Regions from separate parts of the Paenarthrobacter sp. NPDC092416 genome, predicted to be linked through region 1. Evidence: riboswitches for the same ligand, from Rfam matches in the RefSeq annotation. Region 1 holds a riboswitch; the other holds the start of a gene.
What was found. A riboswitch is a leader RNA that binds a small molecule or an ion and turns the genes downstream of it on or off. The one in region 1 is predicted to bind glycine.

Region 1 (5,987 bases):
ACAACGTAGACGCCGCCGCGGGAGTGACCCCTGGCCGGATCGGAAGGGTCACTCTGGGTGCGCCGCTCCAGCCAGGCCCGTCCGATGGTGCCGCTGTAGGCCGGGGTGCGTGAGACCTCGAATCCACCGTAGCCGGAAAGCTGCGTGGGATTCTGGCCGTCGAGCACCAGATCCTTCGACGCGACCTGGAAGTAGGGGACCCGGGTCCCGTCCGCGGAGACTGCGAAGTGTTGCTGGACCTCGTAGTCGGCGTCGTTGAAGAACGACGGCGACTGCTTCACCACGGCGTGCTGGCTGGAAACGCCGCCTGTGCGCCCGGTATCCAGCGAGTAGACAGCCTCGCCCGGCGTCAAAGTCCCGCGGGTCAGCGTGGTGGGCGTGGTGAAACCAGTGGCGACCAACCAGTAGTCGTTTCCTGCGCCGTCAGGGTCCTCGTCCTCGTCGTCCACGGCGTAGGCGTTCACGTCGTGCAGAGGAGGGCAAGCGTCCAAGACGGTAGAAGCCCAGGCCCCGGCGGAGTTGACTGCGGCGGGGTCCAGCACACGGATCTCGGAGGAAACGTCGCGCAGCAGGTTCAGCAGGAGGTAGTCCTTGGTCCAGCTCCAGGACTGGAGGGAGGTCCGTTCGTCCGGCATGAACAAGGCCACCAGGGAACGCGAGCCAGCCAGATAGCCCTCGAAATCGGCAGCGAGCAAAGACCCGGCCGGGTACGAAACACCCGCAACGTCCCAGTCCTTCTGCGGACGGAAGAGCAGCCAGTCCCGGTGGGCGCTGATGTTCACGTCGGTGGGGACATCGATGGCTACCCACGAATCGTCCCGCAGCAGCCAGGTGCTCCGGTTGTAGAAGTCGATGTAGTCCACGGCGAACGTCCGCTCAAAACCGGGGGTGTCATCGTGGACCACCATGGCCAGCATGTGGTCTTCAGGAATCTCGAAGAGTCGCTCGGCTTCGGCGAGCGACTGGCCTCGGCGGAGCTTCACGCCGGTCCGGGCGTAGGACGACGAGGTGGCAGGCAGGCCTTCAGCCGTGCTGGAAACGAGCAGGGTGTCCGTGTCCAACCAGCTGACGTGGCCCTTGGCGGTGGGCACGTCGAAGCCGCCGGAAGCTGGGTCAACAAACGTGCGGGTTTCGACGTCGAACTCGCGGTGCCGGTTGGCGTCGCCCCCATCGGGCGAGAGGGAGACCATGGCGAGACGGTACTCGCCGCCGTCGGCAGGACGCAGGAATCCCGCTCCGTGGAAGACCCACTCGACGCCCTCGGAAGCTGCCAAGGCATCGATATCCAGCAAGACGTCCCACTTGGGGTCTTCGGCGAGGTAGCTCTCCCACGTCGTGCGGCGCCATAGGCCCTTGGGGTGTTCCTGGTCCTTCCAGAAGTTGTAGTAGAAGTCGCCCCGCTTGTTGACCATGGCGATTCGGTCCGTGGAGTCGAGGACTTCGAGGATCCCGGCTTCCACCGCGGCGTACCCGGCATCCTCCAGGAGCTCCTCGGTCCGGGCGTTCTGCTCGCGGACCCATGCGAGCTGTTCTTCACCGTGGATATCTTCCAGCCACACGTTCTCATCCGTGGGTTCGGGCGCGACGTCCGCGGCGTGGCGGGGCCCGGACTTGGTCTCTTGTGCAGTGTCATTCTCAGGAAGTGGCGTCTGATCAGCTTCTGTGGTGGTCATCGCCCCATCCAAGCAACACTGTTCGACGGTAAGCAAGTCACAGGAAGTTAGGCTTGAGCGTGGCTAAATCGCAAATCAACCGTGTGGCGCTGATCGGTGCTGGCCCTCGCGGCACCAGCGTGCTTGAGCGGTTGATGGCGAACTGGGCTCAGGCCCAACGCAACCACAACACTTCCGCCGCGTCCGCACCGAAGCTGCACATCGACGTCGTGGATCCTTATCCCGCCGCGTCCGGACATGTTTGGCAGCCGGAGCAGTCCCGCCTTTACCTGATGAATACGCAGGCCTTCTATCCGACGCTCATCCCCGAGGACCCGATGCTGGCCCCACCGCTGGCGGGTGGTTCCTTCGACGAATGGCGGGCCGCCCGGCGTCGTGATGGTCAAGGACTCAACGACGCCGAAAGGACGGAGCTGGACGGGCTTGAGTCGCACAACTTCCCCAGCCGCGCGCTGTACGGGCGGTATTTGCGCCAAACCCTGGAGGGGTTGCTGCAGCGGCTTCCCGACGGCGTCGAGGTCACGTTCCACGAAACGTCCGCCGTTGCCGTGCGTCCGGTCGCCGCTGCCTCCTCACCGCAGGCGTTCGACGTCGAACTTGCCGACGGCGCCCACCTCACCGTCAGTTCCGTGGTCCTTGCGTTAGGTCACATTGAGTCGCGACTGAATCCGGAGCAGCGGGCCTTCCAGCGGGCCGCCAACGAGCAAGGTCTGCTGTATTTGCCGCCCGCCGCGCCGGCCGACGTCGATTGGCAACGCGTGCCGGACAATGAGCCGGTCCTGGTCCGGGGGATGGGCTTGAATTTCTTCGATGTGATGGGCCAGCTCACCGAGGGCCGCGGGGGCAAGTTTGTGGAGTCGGCCGGGGGCGGTAACGGCGTACTCGAGTATCGGCCCTCCGGACGCGAACCGCTGATCATCGCTGCGTCCAGGCGCGGGACACCGTACCGGGCCAAGGCGGGCTTGGCAGGCTACTACCCGTCGAGCGTCACCCTGCGCTTCCTGACGAAAGCCGCCCTGGACCGGTTCCGGGCCGCTGGGATTCAGCCGGGTTTCGACCATGACCTCTGGCCGTTGTTGCACCGCGATGTTTTGTGGGCCTATTACTCAACATTGGCGGCCTCACAGCCGGCGGCTATCCGGGACGTCGCCGAATTCCTGGCAGCACTTATCGATGCATTGCAGCCGCACGCGCACGCCACAGGAAACTGGGAGTCACACGTCTCAGGACTCGTGGGCAAACACGTGGTTGCCTCGCGACGCCTGGATCTCTTGGGACTTGCTGCACCACTATCCGGACGCACCTTCGCTTCACGCCGGGATCTTGATGCGGCGCTCATCGCGTACTTGGACGATGACGCCCGGCGCTCGGCCTTGGGCGAAGCGGATCCCGTGAAAATGGCTATCGGGGCCCTCCATGCGGGCAGGGCAGTCCTCAAATCCGCGGTGGCTGACGGCGGAATTACGGACGAGTCATGGCTGGCCGGGTTGCGCGGCTGGTTCGAGTCGTTCGTTGAGGGTCTCGCCAGCGGGCCACCGGCCCTGCGCTCGGAGCAGCTGGCCGCATTGGCGCGTGCCGGCGTCGTGAGTTTCGTTGGACCGGACCCAAAATTCAGTGTGGACCGTACTGCCGGCGTTTTCCATGCGGTCTCGCCATGGGTCCATGACGCGCCGGCACAAGCCCGGACGCTGATCGAGGCGATGTCGCCGGCCAACAAGGTGGGCGCCAATATTTCCCCCTTGCTGAAACAGCTCATGGCCGATGGCCTGGTGCGCACCAAAATCATGATGAGCGCAGAAGGAACCCCGGTTCAGACCAGTGGCTTGGACGTGGAACCTCATCCTTACAGACCTGTAGGTGCCAACGGATCGGTGACGCAGGGGATCTACGTTTTGGGGCTGCAGTTGTCTGCCTCGCAGTGGGGTACGGCCATCGCAGCCGAAGCCACACCCGCAACAGGACCGGCCTATCCCAGTGGACAAAGGACTCTCCGGGATGCCGACGAAATAGCCCGCAGCATCCTCGACCAGTAGCCGGTTGCAACAGGCCAGCGGTTGCGGTGCGCGCCGTGGTTCGTTACTGTGTGAGCTGCATCACCGTTTTAGGTGTGCACGCTTTTGATCTGCGGCGGGAGAGTCCTGCCGGTACATCCAGTCAGGCGCCGTAGGAGCAAACCCTCCCCAGGAATCTCTCAGGCCCATGTACCGCCGCGGCGAGGCAACTCTGGAAAGCAGTCAGGCCTTGGTCCTGGCTCACCGAAGGTGCAAGCAGGCCCATGCCTGCGGAAACTCTCAGGTCCACGACAGAGCGGGGAGGAACCCGAATCATTGTGGCACCCTGTGCCGCCTGAACGATGGAGTTCCTCATGACGATTCAGCGCCCACCTTCCTCAGTTCCCGATTCACCACATCTAGAGCGTCAGCTCAGCAACCGCCACATCCAGCTGATCGCGATCGGTGGGGCGATTGGAACGGGCCTCTTCATGGGCTCGGGCAAGACCATTTCCGCCGCGGGCCCATCCGTGATTTTCGTCTACATGATCATCGGCTTCATGTTGTTTTTCGTCATGCGGGCCATGGGCGAACTGCTCCTGAGCAACCTGAATTACAAGTCCTTCAGCGACTTCGCCGCCGACCTGCTCGGCCCATGGGCCGGCTTCTTCACTGGCTGGACCTACTGGTTCTGCTGGGTCATTACGGGCATCGCGGACGTCATTGCGATCGCCGGGTACTCCCAGGAACTCTGGCCGGCCCTCCCGCTATGGGTGCCCGGGTTGATCACCATCGGCATTCTCCTGCTCCTGAACCTTGCCACGGTGAAGGCCTTCGGCGAGACCGAGTTCTGGTTCGCGCTTATCAAGATCATCGCCATCGCGGCTCTCATCATCGTGGGCCTCTTCATGATCTTCAGCGGCTTCCAGTCCGACGCCGGACCGGCCAGCTTCACCAACCTCTGGAGCCACGGCGGATTCTTCCCGAACGAGTTCATGGGCTTCGTGGCGGGCTTCCAGATCGCCGTCTTCGCGTTCGTGGGCATTGAGCTTGTGGGAACCACCGCCGCTGAGGCCAAGGACCCGGAAAAGAACCTGCCCAAGGCCATCAACTCCATTCCGATCCGCGTGCTGCTTTTCTACGTGGGCGCCCTCATCATCCTGATGTCCGTCACCCCCTGGACCCAGTTCGCAGCCGGACACAGCCCCTTCATCGCCATGTTCTCCCTGGCCGGACTCGGCGCGGCGGCCACCATCGTCAACCTGGTGGTCCTGACCTCGGCCATGTCCTCGGCCAACTCGGGCATCTACTCCACGTCCCGCATGGTCTACGGCCTGGCCCAGGAAGGTGACGCTCCCGCCGCGTTCGGGGCGCTGTCCGGACGCAAAGTACCCCGTAACGCCCTGTTCCTTTCCTGCGTACTGCTGTTGTCCGGCGTCGTCCTCATGTATGCCGGCCAGGACATCGGCAAGGCGTTCGACATGGTCACTACCGTGTCCGCGGTCTGCTTTGTCTTCGTGTGGTCCATCATTTTGGCCAGCTACATCGCTTTCCGGAAGCGTCGTCCGCACCTTCACGACGCCTCGGCGTTCAAAATGCCCGGTGGCGTCGCCATGGTGTGGGTGGTGTTCGCGTTCTTCGCCTTCGTTCTCTGGACGCTGACTACCCAGCCGGACACACTCGCCGCGCTTCTGGCCACGCCGGTGTGGTTCCTGATCCTCGGCGTCGCATGGTTCGTGCTGCGCCGCCGCCCGGCACACTTGGCCCGCTACGCGGTGTTCCAGGCGGAGCTGGAGAAGGACTCCAAGCGCGCACAGGAGCCGGAACCGGCACAGAAGTAGGAGCACTAACAAGGCAGGGCCCGTCACCACGAACATTGGTGACGGGCCCTGCCCTTGTTGGTGCTAAGAAGCGTTTAGCCCCTGAGGCACTTCTGGTACTCCAACCACTCAAACGCGTACCGGAGCCAGCCCACAATGTCGTACCACTTGGCTGGCTTGACCGGGGGAATGCACTGCGGCGGGTTCGGACCGCTGCTGGCAACGTTCACCAGTGCCTTCACCACGGTTCCGGACTCGACGGCGGTCAACACCAAAGTGCCGGTGCCTCCAGCTGCCGAGGCGGGAACCTTAAGGTCCACGGTGGCCGCACCTGCGGTGGCCGGAACGGAACCAAGCGCCACGGCGGTACCCTTGCTGTCAATGAACACGGCGTTGAGCGAGGCGTTGGCCGGGCTGCCGATGGAGGTCAGGTTGAGCTTGGATATGGCCAGTGCCATGGACTCGCCGGCCTTCACCTCGGCAGCTGTGGAGTTCACCACGGC
Region 2 (5,987 bases), on a different contig from region 1:
TCACGTGGACGTCGTGCCCGCACGCATGCATCACCGGCACGTCTTTTCCGTCATGGTCGACGCCGACTGCCGAGCTTGCGTAGTCCAGCCCGGTGGCTTCCTTGACGGGCAGCCCATCCATATCGGCGCGGAGCATGACAACCGGGCCGGGACCGTTTTCGAGGACGCCCACTACGCCGGTTTTGCCTACATAGCGGTGCACCACGAACCCCAGCTCATCCAGGTGCCTGCCGACGATTTCGGCCGTTCGTACTTCCTGGAACGAGAGCTCCGGATTCGCGTGGAGGTCTTTGTAGAGTTCTTCAAGATCGATTGTCATGAGGGATTACCCTTACCGTTCGACTCCGCAGGTTTGGCCAGTGTATCGAGATACAGGAATGCCGGGCCGCATCGGTGGCCCGGCATTCCCGGTTCGAAAGAACCTACTTCGCCTTCGGAACGCTGCGGAGTACGACGGCGGCAAGCACCGCCGCGCCGGCCATCAGTACCAGCCCAATCGCCGCAGTGATGTGGACCCCGGATTCGAAAGCTGTCCGGGCGGCGGCTGTCAGTGCGTCCGACAGGGGAGCGGGTAGTGCAGCGGCGGCGTCCACGGCGCCGGCCAGTGTCTCCCCGGAATTCCCTGCAGAATTGGCGGAGAGACCATCAGGCAGGATGAGGTTGTGCTGGTAGGAAGCCGTGAGGATCGAGCCGAGGACCGCAGTTCCCAGCAGCGAACCGAGCTCGTACCCTGTCTCAGAGATCGCTGATGCAGCGCCGGCCTTGGCTGCCGGCACGGCACCAAGGATGAGGTCGTTGGAGATCGTCTCCGCGGCACCCGCGCCTATAGCCAGTACGGTCAAGGCCGACAGCAGGAATACAGGCCCGGTTCCGTGGTCACCTACAGCTACTACGAGGTATCCGACGGCGCTGAGGGTCAGGCCGCCTGCCACAACGAAACCTGGCCGCACACGCTTGACCAGGGGCACCACCAGCAGGCCGGCGGCCACTGTTGCCAGGAGTGCGGGAATCATGGCGATCCCGGCTTCCATGGGGGACTGGCCCTCAACGAGCTGCAGGTGCTGGGCAAAGAAGTAGATGAAGCCCGTCATGGAGAACAAGGAGAGCACGTTCGCCACGATCGCGGTGCTGAACACCTTGTTCTTGAACAAGCGGACATCGAGCATCGGGGCCGCAAGGTGCCGTTGGCGCCGGACAAAGAGAATGCCCATGATGAGGCCGAAGCCCATGAAGGCCACTGCGGAGGCGCCGAATCCATGCACGGCGAATTCTTTGATGCCGTAGACGAACGGGGCCATGGTCAGGACGGACAGGGCAATGCTGGGCACGTCGACCCGACCGGGATTGGCATCTTTGGATTCCGGGATGAAGGTGGTTCCGAAGGCCAGGAGCGGCAGGAGCAGGAAGGTAGCCACCAGGAACACGGCGCCCCACCAGAAATGCTCCACGAGCCAGCCGCCAAAGATCGGCCCAAGTGCGGCGCCGCCGGAAAAGCCGGCCGCCCAAACTGCGATCGCGAGCCGCCGGCGGTTGGGGTCCACAAAGATGTTCCTGATCAGCGACAGCGTGGATGGCATCAGCATCGCGCCAAACACACCCAACGCGGCCCGGCCGGCAATGAGCCATTCCGCCGATGGTGCAAACGCCGTGGCCGCCGAGACTGCAGCGAAGCCGGTGCTGCCGATCAGGAGCAGCCGACGCCGACCGATCCTGTCGCCGAGGTTGCCCATGGAGACCAGCAGTGCAGCCAGGACCAGCGGGTATGCGTCCACGATCCAGAGCAGCTGCACGCCACCCACGTCCAGGGTGCGGGCAATTTCCGGCAGGGCGAAGGTGAGGGCGGTGTTGTCCACTGCTACCAGCAGTACCGGGAACATCAAGAGTGCCAGGGCGGTCCAGTCGCGCCACGGTGCCGGCTGGCGCGCGGCGGACGCCTGGGCGGGGCTCTCAATCGCGACGGGCCTGCGCACGGCGGTCCCGCGCTCGACGGTCCCGCGCTCGACGGTCTCTTGTTCGGTGGTACGGGGGCTGGGGGTAGAGGACAAAGTGAACATGCCCCTAACTGTACCGTCCAGACGGTACAGTTACAAATGTCGAACGATGCACCTTTAGGGAATGATGTACTCATGCCACGAAAACCTGTTGCCCGGGACGCTGTCCTGGATGCCTACGAAGCCCTTCTGATTGAGGTGGGGGAGCGTGCTGCCACGCTCGACGCCGTCGCCAAGCGGGCAGGGGTCTCCAAAGGCGGGTTGCTGTATCACTTCCCGAGCAAGGAATCCCTGATCAGCGCCTTGCTTGAGCGCTTGGATCAGCTGGCTCAGGAGGATATCGAGCAAATGAAGGCTGCGCCCGACGGCTCTGCCGTGTACTTCATTCGGTCATCGCTCTGGGCCGGAACACCCATGGACCGGGCCTTCGTCGCAGCGACCCGACTGGCTGAAGTGGCCCACGAAGAGACCCGACGCCGGTTCGCGGGCATTCAACAGCAGTGGCTCGATGTCCTGGCCGAAGACGTGGGGCCTGAGGTTGCCAAAGCCGTGAGCTACATGGGCGACGGGCTGTATTTCAACGCGATGTTCGAAGGCGGCCAAGAAGGCGGACAGGAGGGCGGCAACGCCGGTCGGGAGGCCGACGTCGAAATCCTGCTCCGGGTCCTGGACCGCCTGCGGAAGTAACCAGTCATCCATTTGCGGCGGGGCCCGCCGCGTAGGACAATTAACCCTTGTGGCCTGTCCATAAATTGGTCGCAACAACTGAATACGCCTTTGATCTGCGGCGGGAGAGTCCTGCAAGCAAGTGATGCGGGCGCCGTAGGAGCAAACCCTCCCCAGGAATCTCTCAGGCCCATGCACCGCCGCGGCGAGGCAACTCTGGAAAGCAGCAGGCAATCAGTCCGCGCCACTGGCGCCAAAGATGCTGTGCTCACCGACGGTGCAAGCGATGTGCCATGCGAAAGCGTGGCAGCGTGGAAACTCTCAGGTCCAATACAGAGCGGGGAGGAACCCGAGCCGCTGTGGCGTACCCAAACGCCGCCCAAGTATTGGAGTTCCTTCGTGACGGTTAGTTCTGCCTCCACCACCTTCGTCGATCGGCATATTGGCGCCCGCCGCCAGGCCGACATTGACACCATGCTGAAGTCCGTCGGTTACGACACCGTGGACTCGCTGGTAGATACCGCAGTTCCCAACGACATCCGCCAGGATGTTGCGCTGACTCTGCAGAACGCCCTGAGCGAGGTCGAGGTTCTTGCCGAGCTGCGCAAGCTGGCCTCGAAGAACAAGACGGCCGTTCAGATGATCGGCCAAGGTTACTACGACACCGTGACGCCTCCGGTGATCCGCCGCAACATCCTCGAAGCGCCGGCCTGGTACACCGCGTACACCCCGTACCAGCCTGAAATCTCGCAGGGCCGCCTCGAAGCACTCCTGAACTTCCAGACCATGGTCCAGGACCTTGTGGGCCTGCCGATCGCCAACGCCTCCCTGCTGGACGAAGCAACGGCAGTGGCCGAGGCAGTCCTTATGATGCGCCGGGCCAATAAGTCCACCGGACAAAACGCAGCCGCCAGGGACGGCAAGACCGTCCTTGACGCCGATTGCCTGCCGCAGACCATCGCGATCGTGAAAGGCCGCGCCGAGGCACTCGGGTTCGAGGTTGAGGTCGCTGACCTCTCGCTCGGGCTCCCGGAAGGCGCCATCAACGGCGTCGTCCTCCAGCAGCCGGGCGCTTCCGGCCGCGTGTTCGACCACTCCGGCGTCATTGCCGACGCCAAGGAACGCGGTGCCCTGGTGACGGTCGCAGCAGACCTGCTCTCCCTGACGCTCATCACGCCTCCGGGCGAGCAGGGCGCCGATATCGCCGTCGGTTCGGCCCAGCGCTTGGGCGTTCCGCTGTTCTTCGGCGGCCCGCACGCTGCGTACATGGCCGTCCAGAAGGGGCTCGAGCGTTCCATGCCCGGCCGTCTGGTGGGCGTTTCCAAGGACGACGCCGGTGTCCCTGCCTACCGCTTGGCGCTGCAGACCCGCGAGCAGCACATCCGCCGCGAGAAGGCCACGTCCAACATCTGCACTGCCCAGGCGCTGCTCGCCATCGTGGCGTCGATGTACGCCGTTTACCACGGTCCCGAAGGCCTGAAGGCGATTGCTGAGACCGCCCACGGCCACGCCCGGACCCTCGCCGCTTCCCTGAAGGCTGCCGGCGTCGAGGTCCTTCACGGTTCCTTCTTCGACACGATCACCGTCAGCGTTCCCGGTAAGGCTGCCGAAATCGTCGCCGCCGCCGAGGCAAAGGGAATCAACCTGCGCGGCATCGACGCCGACACCGTCGGCATCTCCGTTGACGAGACGACCACGACGGCGGTTGTCGCCGACGTCGCAGCCGTCTTTGGCGCTTCGGTCACCGAAACCGCTGAAGGCTTTGCGCTGGAGGCATCCGTTGAGCGCTCGAGCGATTACCTGCAGCACCCGGTGTTCAACACCCACCGTTCCGAGACCCAGTTGCTGCGCTACATCCGCAAGCTCTCGGACCGCGACCTCGCACTGGATCGCACCATGATCCCGTTGGGTTCCTGCACCATGAAGCTCAACGCCACGGCCGAGATGGAAGCCATTTCCTGGCCCGAGTTCGCCTCCATCCACCCGTTCGCTCCGGACTCCCAGACCGAAGGCTGGCGTGAACTCATCGCCGACCTCGAATCCCAGCTGACCGAAATCACTGGCTACGACCAAGTCTCCATCCAGCCGAATGCCGGTTCCCAGGGCGAGCTCGCGGGCCTTCTTGCGATCCGCGGCTACCACCACTCCCGTGGCGATGAGCAGCGCAACGTCTGCCTCATTCCGGCTTCCGCGCACGGCACCAACGCGGCCTCTGCGGTGCTCGCAGGCATGAAGGTTGTTGTTGTGGCTACCGCCGCTGACGGCACCATCGACCACGCCGACCTCAAGGCCAAGATCGAGGCCAACAGGGACGTCCTCTCGGCCATCATGATCACCTACCCGTCCACGCACGGTGTCTACGATGCCGACGTTCGCGAGGTCTGCGACGCCATCCATGAGGCCGGCGGCCAGGTGTACATCGACGGCGCCAACCTCAACGCACTCGTTGGTTTGGCCCAGCCGGGCAAGTTCGGCGGCGACGTTTCACACTTGAACCTGCACAAGACCTTCTGCATCCCGCACGGCGGTGGCGGACCGGGCGTTGGCCCGGTCGCAGCCAAGGCACACCTCGCGCCGTTCATGCCGGGCGACGCAACATCCTGGACCGAAGGCAACGACGTCCCGATTTCCGCATCCCGTTTTGGCTCGGCCGGCGTGCTGCCGATCTCCTGGGCCTACGTAAAGCTCATGGGAGGTCAGGGCCTCACCGAAGCAACCAAGTCTGCGCTGCTCGCTGCGAACTACATCGCTTCCCGCCTCAACGACCACTTCCCGGTTCTCTACACGGGCGAAGGCGGACTCGTGGCCCACGAGTGCATCCTGGACCTGCGCGAACTCACGGCCAAGACCGGCGTCACCGCTGAGGACGTTGCCAAGCGCCTCATCGACTTCGGCTTCCACGCACCCACGCTGGCGTTCCCCGTTGCGGGAACGCTCATGGTGGAACCCACCGAGTCCGAAGACCTCGTGGAGATCGACCGCTTCATCGAAGCCATGATCACCATCCGCAAGGAAATCGACCAAGTTGCCCACGGCGACTTCACGGTAGAGAACTCGCCGCTGCGCAAGGCACCCCACACAGCGGCCGCCGTCGTAAGTTCTGATTGGGACCGCGCGTACCCGCGCGAGCAGGCCGCCTTCCCGGTCCACCACCTCAAGCAGGACAAGTACTTCCCGCCTGTTGGCCGCATTGACGGCGCGGCCGGTGACCGCAACCTCGTGTGCTCTTGCCCGCCGATCGAAGACTTCGAGAACTAAGGACGGTCCCGCAATGACTGAGAATTACACAGCTCTCTACGAAGAGCACAAGAAGCTGGGCGCGTCCTTCAC

Region 2: another riboswitch for glycine. It lies ahead of gcvP (aminomethyl-transferring glycine dehydrogenase); the one in region 1 lies ahead of cycA (D-serine/D-alanine/glycine transporter).

Annotation. Positions count from the first base shown of each region.
Region 1 covers NZ_JBIVQG010000009.1:131,899-137,885, forward strand. Annotated here, with positions in the region: gene ACIQC5_RS16960 (prolyl oligopeptidase family protein) at 1-1,673, opposite strand, end outside; gene ACIQC5_RS16965 (FAD/NAD(P)-binding protein) at 1,733-3,706, shown strand; glycine riboswitch at 3,792-3,890, shown strand; gene cycA (D-serine/D-alanine/glycine transporter) at 4,039-5,505, shown strand; gene ACIQC5_RS16975 (ExeM/NucH family extracellular endonuclease) at 5,580-5,987, opposite strand, start outside.
Region 2 covers NZ_JBIVQG010000015.1:2,666-8,652, reverse strand. Annotated here, with positions in the region: gene ACIQC5_RS20840 (amidohydrolase) at 1-319, opposite strand, end outside; gene ACIQC5_RS20835 (MFS transporter) at 423-2,054, opposite strand; gene ACIQC5_RS20830 (TetR/AcrR family transcriptional regulator) at 2,127-2,678, shown strand; glycine riboswitch at 2,770-2,867, shown strand; gene gcvP (aminomethyl-transferring glycine dehydrogenase) at 3,057-5,915, shown strand; gene gcvT (glycine cleavage system aminomethyltransferase GcvT) at 5,929-5,987, shown strand, end outside.